3 regions of the Qipengyuania sp. JC766 genome follow, and region 3 is predicted to be linked to each of the others. Evidence: predicted binding sites of a transcription regulator. Region 3 holds the regulator's gene; each other region holds the start of a gene.
The links. The regulator LexA, encoded in region 3, represses DNA repair genes until DNA is damaged. The targets are predictions, from matches to a motif close to GTTCCNCNCTTGTTCT.

Region 1 (5,244 bases), 260 kb from region 3:
CAAGCTGACGCGATACTTGGTCTATTTGATCCACAGACATATCAAGTTCTTCATCAGATGATAGTGTCTGAGGTCTAACATCCGCATACACAGGGATTTTGTACGCCATTCATTTCGACCAAAGCGCCGACTTTTTTCATTGAGTACGTAAGGTCTTCAATCACAAAAAGGGGCAGATTTAGGAAATATTTTTGCGACAAGAATTTTTGCATTTTGTCAGCATCGAATGGCTGGCCTTCGAGCTCACCCGCAGCAAAAATCGTAAAGGGCAGCAGGCAATCCACTGAGGTTCGAGCACCCCGTGCAAACTGCGCACTGATGAACGCAAAAGCGCGCAACTCAGTGGATTGATAAGATGGATCCAAGAAAGTCTTTAAATCAGCAGCCATGCCATCCCCTCAAAAATCTACCTGAGCAAAACGCTAAAAGCTCATGGAAAGTGTATCTAGCAGACCCTTTTAAGGGCAAATATTTTCCAAAGGACAGTCAGCCAACACTTTGTCCGCACTCACTCCGCTGCGGATCGCCCCCGCTCCAACATAGGTTTCAAGTAAGCCCCCGTATAACTCCCGCTGACCGCAGCAACCTCCTCCGGTGTTCCTTCGGCCACCACTTCACCGCCGCGCACGCCGCCATCGGGGCCGAGGTCGAGGATCCAGTCCGCCGTCTTGATGACGTCCAGGTTGTGTTCGATCACCACCACGGAATTGCCCTGCTCCACCAGCCGGTGGAGGACCTCCAGCAGCTTGCGCACATCCTCGAAATGCAGGCCGGTGGTCGGCTCGTCCAGGATATAGAGCGTCTGCCCGGTGCTGCGCCGGGCGAGTTCCTTGGCGAGCTTCACCCGCTGCGCCTCACCGCCCGACAGCGTCGTCGCCTGCTGGCCGACCTTGACGTAGCCGAGGCCCACCTCGTTCAGCGTGTGCATCTTGTCACGGATGGGGGGGACGGCCTTGAAGAACTCCTCCGCATCCTCGATCGTCATGTCCAGCACGTCGGCGATGGACATGCCCTTGAAGCGCACTTCCAGCGTTTCGCGGTTGTAGCGCTTGCCGCCGCATTCCTCGCAGGTGACGTAGACGTCGGGCAGGAAGTGCATCTCGATCTTGATCAGCCCGTCGCCCTGGCACGCCTCGCACCGGCCGCCCTTGACGTTGAAGCTGAACCGGCCGGGCTTGTACCCGCGCGCCTGCGCCTCCGGCAGGCCGGCGAACCAGTCGCGGATGTTGGTGAAGGCGCCGGTATAGGTCGCCGGGTTGGAGCGCGGGGTGCGGCCGATGGGCGACTGGTCGATCTCGATCACCTTGTCGCAATATTCGAGGCCGGTGACCTTGTCGTGCGCGCCGGCGATCACCCGCGCCCCGTTCAGCGTGCGCGCGGCCGAGGCATAGAGCGTGTCGATGGTGAAGCTGGACTTGCCGCTGCCCGAAACGCCGGTGATGCAGGTGAAGGTGCCCAGCGGCAGGGAGGCGGTGACGTTGGCGAGGTTGTTGGCGCGCGCGCCGTGGACCGTCAGCTTGTGCCCGTTGCCCTTGCGCCGCTTGGCCGGGACCGCGATCTCGCGCCGCCCGGTCAAATAGTCCGCGGTGAGCGAGTTCTTCGCCTTCAGCACCTGCTTCAGCGTGCCCTGCGCCACCACCTCGCCCCCGCGCACGCCGGCGCCGGGGCCGAGGTCCACCACGTGGTCGGCGGCGCGGATCGCGTCCTCGTCATGCTCGACCACGATCACCGTGTTGCCGAGATCGCGCAGGCGCTTCAGCGTTTCCAGCAGCCGGTCGTTGTCGCGCTGGTGCAGGCCGATGCTGGGCTCGTCCAGCACGTAGAGCACGCCGGAAAGGCCGCTGCCGATCTGGCTGGCGAGGCGGATGCGCTGGCTTTCCCCGCCCGACAGCGTGCCGCTGGTCCGGTCGAGGTTGAGGTAGTCGAGCCCGACATTGTCGAGGAAGCCCAGCCGCTCGTTGATTTCCTTGAGGATGGCCTTGGCGATCTGGCCCTGCGTGTCGTTCAGGTGCTCCGGCAGGCCAAGGAACCATGCGCGCGCGTCGGCGACGCTCATCTTAGTGGGCGTGGCGATGTCGGTGACGCCTGACGGCCCCGGGATCTTCACTGCCAGCGCCTTTTCGTTCAGGCGCTTGCCGCCACAGGTCTCGCACGGCTGCGCGGTCTGGAACTTGGACAGCTCCTCGCGCATCCAGGCGCTTTCGGTCTGCAGCATCCGGCGGTTGAGGTTGCCGATGACGCCTTCGAACGGCTTGTTGACGGTGTACTGCTTGCGTCCGTCCTTGAAGGTCAGCGGCACGCGCTTGCCCTTAGTGCCGTGGAGGATGACGTCGCGGTTCTCCTCGCTCAGCTCGCTCCAGGGCGTCGTCAGGTCGAAGCCGTACTCGCCCGCCAGCGATTGCAGCACCTGCATGTAATAGGGACTGGGCGGGTTGGACTTGGCCCAGGGCACCACCGCGCCCTTCTTGAGGCTGAGCGCCTCGTTCGGGACTACCAGCTGCGGGTCGAACAGCTGTTTCTCGCCGATCCCGTCGCAGGTCGGGCAGGCCCCCTGCGGCGCGTTGAACGAGAACAGGCGCGGCTCGATTTCCTCGATGGTGAAACCCGATACCGGGCAGGAGAAGCGTTCGGAAAACACGATCCGGTTGGCGGGGATGCCCGCCCCTTTCATCGCACCGCCGCTCTCGCCCTCGTCCTCCCGGCCCGGCACCACGCCGTCCGCCAGGTCCACATAGGCCAGACCGTCGGCGAGCTTGAGCGCGGTCTCGAAACTGTCGGCCAGCCGCGTTTCCAGCCCTTCCTTCACCGCCAGGCGATCGACCACGACCTCGATGTCGTGCTTGAACTTCTTGTCGAGCGCCGGCGCCTCCTCGATCGGGTAGAGCTCTCCGTCGATGCGCACGCGGGTGAAGCCCGCTTTCTGCCACTCGGCCAGTTCGCGCCGGTATTCGCCCTTGCGCCCGCGCACCACCGGCGCGAGCAGATAGAGGCGCGTGCCTTCCGGCAGGGCCATCACCCGGTCGACCATGTTGGACACTGTCTGCGCCTCGATCGGCAGGCCGGTCGCGGGGGAATAGGGCACGCCCACCCGCGCCCACAGCAGGCGCATGTAGTCGTAGATTTCGGTCACGGTCGCCACGGTCGAACGCGGATTGCGACTGGTCGTCTTCTGCTCGATCGAGATGGCCGGCGAAAGCCCGTCGATATGCTCGACATCGGGCTTCTGCATCATCTCGAGGAACTGGCGTGCATAGGCACTGAGCGATTCCACGTAGCGCCGCTGCCCCTCGGCATAGATGGTATCGAACGCGAGGCTCGACTTGCCGGAGCCGGAAAGCCCGGTGATCACGATCAGGCTGTCGCGCGGCAGGTCGATGTCCACACCCTTGAGGTTGTGTTCGCGCGCCCCGCGGACGCTGATCTTGGTAAGTGCCATAGGGGCCGTGTTCCGTTTGTGTTCCGTGATGTCAAGCGCCGGGACGGCCGCTTGTGTCACAGCGCACGGATGCCTTGCGTGGTTCCGTCGCGCCGGTCCTCGCGCCATGTGGTGATGCGGCGTCCATCCGCAAAGGTCCCCCGCGCTTGCGGAACGGCTCGGCGCCCCGCGCGTCGAACGGGCAGAGGCCGCCGACACCCAGACGTCGCGGCAGACATGCAAGGAATTCCGCCATGAAAGTACTCATCGCCGGTGCCACCGGCCACACAGGTCAACGCGTCGTGCGCCAGTTGCAGGACGAAGGACACTCCCCCGTGGCGCTGGTTCGCGAAAGCTCCGACACCAGCGTCCTGCCCGACGATTGCGAGACCCGGCAGGGCGACCTCGCCGATCTCCCGCAAGACGCCTGCAAAGGCATGGACGCGGTTATCTTCGCAGCGGGATCGGGCAGTTCAACCGGGCCCGACATGACCGACACGATCGACCGTGACGGCGCCATCGCGCTGGTCGATGCGGCGCAGGCCGCGGGCGTGAACAAGTTCGTCATGCTGAGCTCCATCGGCGCGGACGATCCCGATCCCGACAGCGACCTGCACCACTATCTCAAGGCCAAGCACGACGCCGATGTGCATCTGGTCGAAAGCGAGCTCGCCTATTCGATCATCCGCCCGGTCTCGCTGACGCAGGAAGACGGGCACCGGCGCATTCGCCTGGGCGAGGAAGTCGAGAAATCCGGCAAGGCGCATCGCGGCGACGTGGCCGCCGTGCTCGTCCGCGCATTGGAAGACCCGGCCTTGGAAAACCGCGCGTTCGACATGGACTCGGTCCCCGAGGAATAGCGGGTCCGCAGTTGCGGGGTCGCGGAGCCGCATCGTGGACACGACGAGTCGTGGACCGATGGCGTGCCCTGACCCGTTGATACACTGAACGGCGGTCGCGCCGACTGTTTGCGTGCCCGTCAAACGCAACAGGAGTACCATGACCCCGCAATCCGCCCGACGCCTCGCCAGTCTGCACGCCAGCCAGAGCCGCACGGCCACGAGCGCGCAAGGCGCGCGCCGGCGCAAGAGAGAGACCGTCAGGCGGGCCTTGCGCCGGGTGAAGGACGAACCGCGCAAGTTCGCAGTCGGTTTCGGCGCGCGCCGTATGGCACGCCGGGAGCGATCCGGACCTGCGCGCCCGTCCAAACGGACACGGGCGGCCATGCTGGTCGGTGGTGCTGCTATGACCGTGGCCGCGAACAGCGCGGTCCCGTTCAACCATGCGCCGGTGTCCGGCGATACGACCATGGTGGATGCCGAAAACTTCCGGGTCCACGCCAGCAAGCTGTCGCCCAGTCCCGAACTGCTCGACGCGATCGTCGCCGAAGAGGGGATGGAACTGACAGTCTATTCCAGTGTGATCGGGAACCCGCTGGTGGGAGCAGGCCATCTGGTGCTGCCGGACGAGGGACTGCGGATCGGCGATACGATCACGAAGGATCATGCCATGCGCCTGCTGAGACAGGATGCCGAGAAGGCGGCACAAGGGGTCCGCGAACTGGTCGGCGACATGCCTCTCTATCAGCATGAATTCGATGCCTTGGTCGACCTTGCCTACAATGTCGGGATCGGGAAGCTCGACGCGGAAGACAGCCCGAGGCTGAACGCAGCGATCGACACGCGGGACCACGCCGCCATTGCGGCGGAACTCGATTACACATCAGCCAAGGGCACGGTGTTCGGCGGACTGGAACATCGCAGCGACCGGCGCGCGCAGATCTTCGCGCACAACGAATACGGCGATACCCGCACCACCGCCTGACCCTT
Region 2 (5,244 bases), 230 kb from region 3:
GCCGGCGGCGTGGTCGTGCGCATCGGCGACCGGATCGAGGTGCTGCGCGACGACGGCCTGCCGGTCCGAGTGGTCTTCGACCGCGTTCCGCCGAACCTGCGCGCGCGCCCGACTCTCTCGGTAAATGTGGAAAGCGACCGGTCGGGAACGCGGCCGGCCTCCATCCGCTACCTCACGCCGGGCCTCGGCTGGAGCGCGGACTACGTCGCGCTCTACGACGAGCAGGTCGGCAGCATCGACATGCAGGGCTGGGTCACCCTGACCAACCGCACCGGCACCACATTCTTCGATGCGGACACGCTGCTGGTCGCCGGCAACCCGAATTATTCGGGACGCAACAACACGCGCAGCATCAGCCGCGTGGGCACCGAAAGCGCCGATCGCGAGCAGGTGGGCGAATACTATCTCTACCCGATCGACGGGCGCACGACGATCGCCAACCAGCAGACCAAGCAGGTCAGTTTCCTCGACGTGCAGGGCGTAGCCGCGAACAAGGTGTACAGCCGGACGGTGAACTGGCTGGCGAACGACAGCCAGCCGGTCAACGTATCGAGCGAGATCGCCTTCTCGTCCTCGCGCGATGGCGGGCTGGGCGATGCGCTGCCTGCGGGAACGGTGCGCTTCTACCAGCGGGACCGCGAGGGGAACCCGCAATTCATCGGCGAGAATTCGATTGGCCACACGCCCATGGGCAGCGAAATGTCGCTGCGCACGGGTGACGCCTTCGACGTACTCGTCCAGGCCGAGGTCGAGAAGCGCGAACGCATCACCGCGGACGAATACGAACGGTCCTCGCGCTCGCGCATCATCCAGGACGGACAGGTGGTCGCGACGATCGAGAACGAGCGCGCCGTCACCTACTGGCGCACGACGATGCGCTACACCTTCACCAATGCCAAATCGACGCCTGTCGAGGTGGAACTGCTGCAGGCCGGACTGGACCAGGGATGGTGGACGCGCGACTACCGCGTGGTGGCCGAGGACCTGACCGGGACGCAGATCAACACCGACGAGCGCAAATGGACTGTTCCGGTTCCCGCCAACGGGCGCCGGGAATTCCGCGTCATCTTCGAAACCAAGTACTGAGGCCGCGCGGCATGCGCTGGCTGTCAGCCTCCCTCGTGCTCCCCATCGCGGCGTGCCTTGCCGCACCGGCGGCCGCGCAATCGCGGGCGGCGGTCGACGCTTCGGCACCGGACGATCTTTCGGTCACCGTCTATCGCGATCCGCAGCGTGGCGAGTTCGACGAGATGAATCGCGACTGGCCCGAAGGGTTCGCGATGATCAGCGAGACGCGGACCGTCACCCTGCCGCCCGGGGAATCGACGATCCGCTTCGAAGGAGTGGCGGAAGGCATGGTCGCGGTGACCGCCATCGTCACCGGGCTTCCCGGCGGCACGATCGAGAAGAACCGCAACGCGGAACTGCTGAGCCCCGGCGCGCTGGTCAACGGGACGCTGGGCAACCGCGTGCGCATCACGCGGACCAACCCCGGCACGGGAGAGCAGGAGACAGAGCGTGCGATCGTGCGCACGCGGGCGGACGGCGGACTGGTGCTCCAGACGGACGCGGGTTTCGAAGCGGTGAGCTGTTCCGGACTGCCGGAAAAGCTCACGTTCGACCGGGTCCCGGCAGGGCTCTCCGCACGCCCGGTCTTTTCGATCGACACCCGCGATCCGGCCGGTGGCACCTATACCATCGTGCTGACCTACCTCGCCTGGGGCTTCGACTGGGACGCGCACTATGTCGCGCGGCTCGGCGACAGCGGGGCGAACGGCAAGACCTATTTCGACCTCCTGAGCTGGCTGACCATCCTCAACGACAACGGCCAGAGCTTCGAGGATGCGAACCTCATGGCGGTGGCCGGCACGCTCAACGTCGAGAGCGATTTCGAAGGACTGGCCGATCCGCCCGAGGCGCCGCCGCTCCGCCTGCTGTGCTATCCGCTGGGCAGTACGGCACTGGGCACGCCGGTGAGCCAGCTCGTCCCGCCACCGCCGCCTCCTCCTCCGATGGCCATGGCGGCGCCGATGGCCGATTACTCGGACATGGAGCAATCGATCGTCGTCACCGGTTCGCGCGTCTTGCGCGAGGAACTGGCCATGGTCGCGAGCGAGGAACAGCTCGGCGATCTCAAATTGTATCGCATCCCCGAGCGGGTGACGGTCAGCGCGCAGGGCCAGAAGCAGATCGCCTTTCTCAACCGCCAGCGGATCGAAGGCGAGTTCGTCTACGAACTGGGCTGCGATCTGGGCGGCTGGGTGGTCACGAACACGGACGACTGGGACGAGGACGACGACGGGCCGGAGCTCGAGTCCACCCGCCTGTTGCTGGAGACGGTCAATGATGAGGATCACGGCCTCGGCGTAGCTCTGCCACAGGGCGGGGTGACGGTATTCGAGCCGAGCTCGCGCGGTCCCCTGCTGATAGCCGAGGAGCGTTTCCGCGATTATGCCGTGACACAGGACGTGGAACTGGAACTCGCCTCCGAGAGCTGGAGCGTGCGCGGGGTGTGCGGACTGGTGTCCGAAGCGGAAGGCGACCGGCTGGAAGAAGGCGAATGGGCCGGCGCGCGGGCCCGCCTCGTGAACGTCGGCAGCCGTCCCGCGACGGTCAGGCTGCGGCTGGGCTGGGCCGGCGACTACGAATACCGGACCGGCCGACGCAAGCCGCGCCTGAAGGACGGCGAATACGTGATCGAGGTCGAGGTCGGGGCGGGGGAGACGCGGGATTTCGATTTTCGCGCGCGCGATTCGGACACCGAGGACAGCTGACGCCCGCTTGCCCGGAAACTAATTTTCGTTCCCCTCTTGTTCCGAAAGAACAAAGCGGATACATACGCCACAGTTGATGATCGGGGCATCGCCCCTTGGCACAATGAGGAGGCGTGTGACATGGCGGCACAACTGAAGCTGGTAGACAAGGAATCCAACGTGGACCGTCAAAAGGCGCTCGACGCCGCACTCGCGCAGATTGACCGCGCATTCGGCAAGGGTTCGGCGATGAAGCTGGGCCAGAAGGAAGCGATGAATGTGGAGGCGATCTCCACCGGATCGCTCGGTCTCGATATTGCGCTCGGCGTGGGCGGGCTGCCCAAGGGTCGCGTGATCGAGGTGTACGGGCCGGAAAGCTCGGGGAAAACGACCCTGGCGCTGCACGCCATCGCCGAAGCGCAGAAGGCTGGCGGAACCGCAGCGTTCGTCGATGCCGAGCACGCGCTCGATCCGGTTTACGCCAAGGCGCTGGGCGTCGATATCGACGAGCTTATCGTGTCCCAGCCCGACACCGGTGAGCAGGCGCTGGAAATCACCGACACGCTGGTTCGGTCCAATGCGATCGACATCCTGGTGGTCGACTCGGTCGCCGCACTGGTGCCGCGCGCCGAGATCGAGGGCGAGATGGGCGACAGCCATGTCGGCCTGCAGGCCCGCCTGATGAGCCAGAGCCTGCGCAAGCTGACCGGCTCCATCAACCGCTCGAAGTGCATGGTCATCTTCATCAATCAGCTGCGCATGAAGATCGGCGTGATGTACGGTAACCCGGAGACGACGACCGGCGGCAACGCGCTGAAATTCTACGCTTCAGTACGCCTCGACATTCGCCGCACCGGCCAGATCAAGGATCGTGACGAAATCATCGGCAACTCGACCCGCGTCAAGGTGGTCAAGAACAAGGTGGCGCCCCCGTTCAAGCAGGTCGAATTCGACATCATGTACGGCGAAGGCATCAGCAAGATCGGCGAGATCCTCGACCTCGGCGTGAAGGCCGGGATCGTCGAGAAATCCGGTTCCTGGTTCTCCTACGACAGCATCCGCATCGGCCAGGGCCGCGAGAACGCGAAGGTCTGGCTGAAGGAAAATCCAGAAATGTGCGACAAGCTGGAAGCCGCCATCCGCGGCCGGACCGACGAAGTCGCGGAGGAAATGATGACGGGTCCGGACGCGGAAGACTGACATCCATTACCTCGAGCGGGCCGTATCCGACCTCCGTCCCGATTTCGGGATGCGGCCCGGAACACGGAAAACCGGCGTGCCGCACTCGACCGCGGCGCGCCGGTTTTTCGTTTCCGCGAGAGGCGCCCGCGCCGGAGCGGTTCGGATATCAATGGTCAAACGCATCATCCTTGGCCATAGCGCGTCCTCCATCGGCGCAGGGGGGTGCAATGACGGGACGAAACGAATGGCAGGGCCGTGTCGGCGAAAGCTGGGCGGATGAATGGCGCAGGACCGACCGGTCTTTCGGCGGACTGACGGACCGCTTGCTGGAGGTCGCGAATGCGAGACCTTTCCGGCAGGCGCTTGATATCGGATGCGGCGCAGGCGAGGTGTCCCTCGCTCTTGCCCGCGCCAATCCGCGCGCGAACGTGGTCGGCATCGATGTAAGCGAAAAGCTCATCGAAATGGCGCGCGATCGCGGCGCATCGCTCGGCAATCTGGAATTCGTATCGGGGGACGCAGCGCGCTGGGAGGCCGCATCCGACCCGGCCGACCTGCTGGTCTCGCGCCACGGCGTCATGTTCTTCGACGATCCATACGCGGCCTTCGGGCAGCTGGCGCGTGGTGCCCATCCGGACGCCCGCCTCGTATTTTCCTGCTTCCGTGCGCGCGGGCTCAACCCTTGGGCGAGCGAGATTTCGCGGCTTCTCGGTTCGGCCGATACCGCGCCCGATCCGGAAGCGCCGGGTCCCTTCGCCTTTGCCGATCCCGCCCACGTCACGGGTATCCTGCGCGCGGCCGGATGGATCGACATCGGCATGACCGAGATCGATTACGCCTACGTGGCCGGTGCCGGAGACAATCCGGTTGCGGATGCTCTGGGCTTCGTCACGCGGATCGGTCCGGCCGCGTCGGCGATTCGCGATCTCGGGGAAGCAGAACGCGATCAGCTCATGATCCGGCTCCGGTCCCTGCTGGCCAGCTTCGCTGTGGAGGGCGTCGTGGCATTCCCTGCTGCCGCGTGGATCGTGACCGCGCGGCCCGGGGGACGTCGCTGATTGCCCATGCGTCTTGCCGCATCCGCGCGCAGGCCCTAATTCGCTGTCCATGCAATCGACCAACGATATCCGGCGCTCCTTCCTCGACTATTTCGGGGCCCACGATCATGCGGAGGTACCCAGCGCACCGCTGGTTCCCCACAACGATCCCACGCTCATGTTCGTCAATGCCGGCATGGTGCCGTTCAAGAACGTGTTCACCGGCCTCGAAACGGCACCGGCGCCGCGTGCGACCAGCAGCCAGAAATGCG
Region 3 (5,244 bases):
ATCGACGGCCACGTGCGCGCGACGGACAAGCTGGCAGGCAAGACCGGCTGATGATCCTCGTCGTCGACAATTACGACAGCTTCACGTTCAACCTCGTCCACTACCTGATGGAACTGGGCGCGGACGTGCGGGTGGAGCGCAACGATGCGCTGACCGCGGCCGAGGCGGCTAAGAGCGGGGCGTCAGGCATCCTGATCTCTCCCGGCCCCTGCACGCCCAACGAGGCCGGGATCAGCCTCGATCTCGTCGCGGCCTGTGCCGACGCGGAGCTGCCGCTGCTGGGCGTATGCCTGGGCCACCAGGCGATCGGCCAGCATTTCGGCGGCACGGTCGTCCGCGGCGGGCTGATGCATGGCAAGACATCGGCCGTGACCCACCAGGGCAGCGGCGTCTTCACCGGCCTGCCCTCGCCCTTCATGGCGACCCGCTATCATTCTCTGGTGGTGGAAGACATTCCCGAGGTGCTGGAAGTGAACGCGACCAGCGAGACGCCCGGGCTGGACGGCACCAGCGTCATGGGTTTCCGCCACCGGACGCTCCCCATTCACGGCGTGCAGTTCCACCCCGAAAGCATCGCCACCGAACACGGCCACGCCCTGCTCGCCAATTTCCTGGCGATCTGCGGCAACGAAGCGAAGGACCCGGCATGAAGACGCTGCCGCTGGCGGTGCCGCACATGGACGAGGCGGAATCCGAAGAAGTCTTCGGCTGGATCCTTGATGGCGAAGCGAGCGAGGAGGAAATCGCCCGCTTCCTGCTCGCCATGACCGAACGCAGCGAGACGGCGGAGGAAATCGCCGGCGCCGCGCGGGCACTGCGCGCGCGCCTCATCCCGATCGAGGCACCCGAAGGCGCGGTCGATTGCTGCGGCACCGGCGGTGACGGGCACCATACGTTGAACGTCTCCACCGCGGTCAGCCTGGTCGTCGCGGCCTGCGGCGTGCCGGTCGCCAAGCACGGCAACCGGGCCGCCAGCAGCAAGTCGGGCGCGGCCGATACGCTCGAAGCGCTCGGCCTCGACATGGAAGCGGCGGGCCGCACGGCGGAGCGCACGCTGGCGGAAATCGGCATCTGCTTCCTGTTCGCGAAGAACCACCACCCGGCGATGGGCCGGATTCAGCCCATCCGGCAGCGGCTCGGCCGGCGGACGATCTTCAACCTGATGGGCCCGCTGTCGAACCCCGCGGGCGTCGAACGCCAGCTGATCGGCATCGCCCGCCCCGCCTATGTCCCGATCTACGCGCGCGCCAAGGCGAGCCTGGGCACCCAGCGCACCATGATCGTCTCGGGCGACGAAGGGCTGGATGAGCTGAGCCTTGCCGGCGGCAACGAGGTCGCTGACGTTCAGGGCAGCGAATTCGCCATGCGCCGGGTCGATGCCGGGATGGCCGGCCTCGAACACGCGCCGGTCGAGGCGATCCGCGGCGGGGACGCGGCGCACAACGCGCGGGCGCTCGTCGCGCTGCTCGACGGCGTGCCCGGCCCCTATCGCGATGCGGTCCTGTTCAATGCCGCCGCAACGCTGATCGTGGCAGGACGGACGGAGGACTGGAACACGGGCGCCTCCATGGCGTCGGAAGCCCTCGACAGCGGGCGCGCGCGCGATCTGCTGGCGCGCTGGATAGAGATGGTCGGATGAACAGGCTGGAAGAAATCTGCGCCGCGAAGCGCGAACTGGTCGCGGCGCGAAAGGCGCGCGCGACAATCGAGGACCTGGACCGGGCCGCACTTGCCGCCACCCCGCCGCGCGGATTTGCCGACGCCCTGGCGCAAAAATCGGCGGATGGCTTCGCGCTGATTGCGGAAATCAAGAAAGCTTCGCCTTCCAAGGGACTGATCCGGCCCGATTTTCGTCCGCACCAGCACGCGATGGATTATGCCGATGGCGGTGCGTCGTGCCTCTCCGTCCTGACCGACGAACCCTATTTCCAGGGTCATGACGATTACCTGATCGAAGCGCGCAAGAGCTGCGCCCTGCCGGTCCTGCGCAAGGATTTCATGGTCGATGCCTGGCAAATCGCGGAATCGCGCGCGCTGGGCGCGGACGCGGTCCTGCTGATCGTGGCGGCACTGTCCGATGGCGAACTGGCCGAATTCGAGGCGGCGGCGCTGGAGCGCGGCATGGACGTGCTGGTCGAAGTGCATGACGAGGCGGAGCTGGAGCGCGCCGCGCGTCTCAAATCGCGCCTCATCGGCATCAACAATCGCGACCTGCGTAGTTTCGAGACCGATCTGGGCACAAGCGAACGGCTGGCCGCGCGTGCGCCCGAGGACGCCATGCTGGTCGGGGAAAGCGGGATCGCAAGCCACGCCGACTGCGAGCGCTTGAGCCGGAGCGGCATCCGCTGCTTCCTCGTCGGCGAAAGCCTGATGCGGCAGGACGATGTCGCACAGGCGACCCGCGACCTGCTGAACGGATAGGCCTGTCCTACAGGGCGCGAAGCTGTCAGGATCAATCCATGAGCAAGCCCCTGCCCCGTCCCGTCTGCCCGCCGCAATTCCGGCCCTTCACGGCCGTCGGGTTTTGCCATCAGGACTGTGTCAACTCCGTCAACTTGGTTCAGCTTCGCTATGCCTGACCTGACTCACCTAGACGAATCGGGCGCGGCCCGGATGGTCGATATCGGCGGCAAGCCTGCGACCGGAAGGCGCGCCGTCGCCGGCGGTCGCATCCGGATGTCGGAGGCGGCGCTCGCCGCCATCCGCGACGGCAATACCGCAAAGGGGGACGTCCTCGCCACGGCGCGCATCGCAGGGATCATGGCGGCCAAGAAGACCGGCGACTTGATCCCGCTGTGCCACCCGCTCGCACTGGACAGCGTAACGGTCGACTTCGCGTTCGAGGACGGAGCGATCGCGGTCACCGCCACCGCCGCGCTGACCGGGCGCACGGGCGTGGAAATGGAAGCGATGACCGCTGTCTCGGTCGCGCTGCTGACGATCTACGACATGGCAAAGGCGATCGACCGGTCCATGACCATCGAGGCCATAAGGCTGTTCGAAAAGCATGGCGGCAAGTCCGGATCGTGGATTGCGGACGATGCGCCGGCGGGATGAAAGGGGAACGCCTGTTCCGCACTATCCACCCCGGAATGGCGGAAACGCTTGACCTAACCGAATTGGTTGCCTAATTGTTCTGCATTCGTTCGCGGTTTGCGGATGGATCGTAAAGGCAATCAAGGAGCCAAGGGCCCCATGTTGACGGCAAAGCAGCACGAGCTCATCCGTTTTATCCAGCAGCGGCTGGAAGAGACCGGCATTTCCCCCTCGTTCGAGGAAATGAAGGAAGCGCTCGACCTCAAGAGCAAGTCCGGCGTTCACCGGCTGATTTCCGCCTTGGAAGAGCGCGGCTTTATCCGTCGCCTGCCCAACCGGGCCCGCGCGCTGGAAATCCTCAAGCAGCCGGAAAACGTGACCGGGACGAAGACCGTCGCCGCCAACGACACGGCATCGGACGCGGTGGACCGGGCGACCACGCCGCCGGCGCGCATGCCGCAACCGGCGAACGACGTGATCGAGATCCCGCTGCACGGCCGCATCGCCGCCGGTGCGCCAATCGAGGCGATCGAAGGCCAGTCGAGCCTGCCGGTCCCCGCGGCGCTGCTCGGTCCGGGCGATCACTACGCGCTCGAGGTGTCGGGTGACTCGATGATCGAAGCGGGCATCTTCGATGGCGATTATGCGCTCGTGAAGCGGACCGACACCGCGCGGGACGGCGAGATCGTCGTCGCCCTGGTCGAGAACGAGGAAGCGACGCTCAAGTATTTGCGCCGCGACGGCGGGAATATCCGCCTCGATCCGGCGAATTCGAGCTACGAGCCGCAGGTCTACCACCCGGGCCAGGTGCAGGTGCAGGGCAAGCTCGCAGGCCTGCTGCGCCGCTATCACTGACGCGGCCGGATGACGGTCGGCGCGGCGGTCAGCGGAAGCTTTCGCCGCGCCACCATCCATGCGCGCCCTGCGTGTCGGCAACGGCGGAGTATGACGGCGTCGACAGGTCGATCGCGAGGCCGCCCTCCTCCGCCAGCATCTTGCGGTCGGCCTTGAGCCAGCGCGGACGGCAGGAGCGCGGCAGCCAGCGGTCCGCCACCACGATATCGGCCCGCTCGCACGCCGCCGCCAGTGCCCGTTCCTCGATGATGTTGCGGCTGCGCGCCATCAGGATCGACCAGCTTCGCCCGGCTCGCTCGAGCGTGATGACGCAGAAATCCGGACTGCACTCGGCATTCTCCCATTCGGCCAGCGGAACCGGCTCGCCGTCGAGACCCGCGAGTTCGTTGAAATTGTCCTTCGCATAGTCGCTGCGCGTGTCGCGCAGCATCAGCAGCCGCTCGCCCTCGCCCGCGATTCCGACATGCCGTCCGTCGTTTGAGATCAGCAGGTCCGGTGCAGGCTTCAGCGCGTAAAGCATGGCCGCGAGGCCCGCCGGAACGAGCCCGAGCAACCGCGCCCTCCCCTTCCACAGTGCCAGCCACAACCCGCCCGCGACGAACAGCATCAGCAGGCCGCGCCCCATGTCCGGCATCAGCTTGACCGAGCCCGGCTGGTCGGCCGTCCAGTGCGCGATCGCCAGCAGCAGGTCGAGCGACTTGCCCGCCAGCCACCAGAACGGCGCGCCCAGCCCCACGAGGTCTGCGAACAGCGCCAGCGCGATCAGCGGCATGGAGCCGAAAGTGACCAGCGGGATCGCGAAGACATTGGCGAAGGCGCCGTACACGCCGGCCCGGTGGAAATGCGACAGGACGATCGGCATCAGCGCAATCTCGATCACCAGCCCCGTCACCAGCAGCATCACCGCCTTGCGCCCGGTCGATGCCAGCCAGCCTTCCTCGCGTGGCGCCAAGAACGCCTTGACCGGCGCGCTGTTGTGAAGCGCCACGATCGCCAGAACGGCGGAAAAGCTCAGCTGGAAGCTCGGGCCGACCAGCGTCTCGGGCCAGACCAGCAGGATGATGAAGGCAGCCACCGCGACCATGCGCATCGACAGCGCCTCGCGCCCCATGGCGAGCGCGATCAGGACCAGCAGGGCCCCGACGCAGCTGCGCACCGTCGGTACTTCCGCGCCCGTCAGCAAGGTGTAGCCGACACCTGCGAGCGCGCCGATCGCCGCCGCCATCAACGGCAGGCGGACCCGCAGGGCGAGCCAGGGCCACAGCGCAAGCAGCTTCAGCGCCAGCAGATAGGCCGCCGCTATCACCGCGCTCACATGCAGCCCGCTGATGGAAAGCAGGTGCGTCAGCCCGG

Region 1: the regulator LexA is predicted to act here: its motif matches at 3,446-3,461, upstream of uvrA (excinuclease ABC subunit UvrA).
Region 2: the regulator LexA is predicted to act here: its motif matches at 2,802-2,817, upstream of recA (recombinase RecA).

Annotation. Positions count from the first base shown of each region.
Region 1 covers NZ_JBFEFL010000001.1:356,626-361,869, reverse strand. Annotated here, with positions in the region: gene AB1K63_RS01830 (hypothetical protein) at 1-109, opposite strand, end outside; gene AB1K63_RS01825 (hypothetical protein) at 75-389, opposite strand; gene uvrA (excinuclease ABC subunit UvrA) at 509-3,436, opposite strand; gene AB1K63_RS01815 (SDR family oxidoreductase) at 3,670-4,275, shown strand; gene AB1K63_RS01810 (lysozyme) at 4,415-5,239, shown strand.
Region 2 covers NZ_JBFEFL010000001.1:389,241-394,484, forward strand. Annotated here, with positions in the region: gene AB1K63_RS01950 (DUF4139 domain-containing protein) at 1-1,086, shown strand, start outside; gene AB1K63_RS01955 (hypothetical protein) at 1,098-2,774, shown strand; gene recA (recombinase RecA) at 2,895-3,953, shown strand; gene AB1K63_RS01965 (class I SAM-dependent methyltransferase) at 4,163-4,993, shown strand; gene alaS (alanine--tRNA ligase) at 5,043-5,244, shown strand, end outside.
Region 3 covers NZ_JBFEFL010000001.1:618,631-623,874, reverse strand. Annotated here, with positions in the region: gene pip (prolyl aminopeptidase) at 1-51, shown strand, start outside; gene AB1K63_RS03060 (aminodeoxychorismate/anthranilate synthase component II) at 51-650, shown strand; gene trpD (anthranilate phosphoribosyltransferase) at 647-1,639, shown strand; gene trpC (indole-3-glycerol phosphate synthase TrpC) at 1,636-2,421, shown strand; gene moaC (cyclic pyranopterin monophosphate synthase MoaC) at 2,572-3,057, shown strand; gene lexA (transcriptional repressor LexA) at 3,196-3,891, shown strand; gene AB1K63_RS03035 (ComEC/Rec2 family competence protein) at 3,920-5,244, opposite strand, start outside.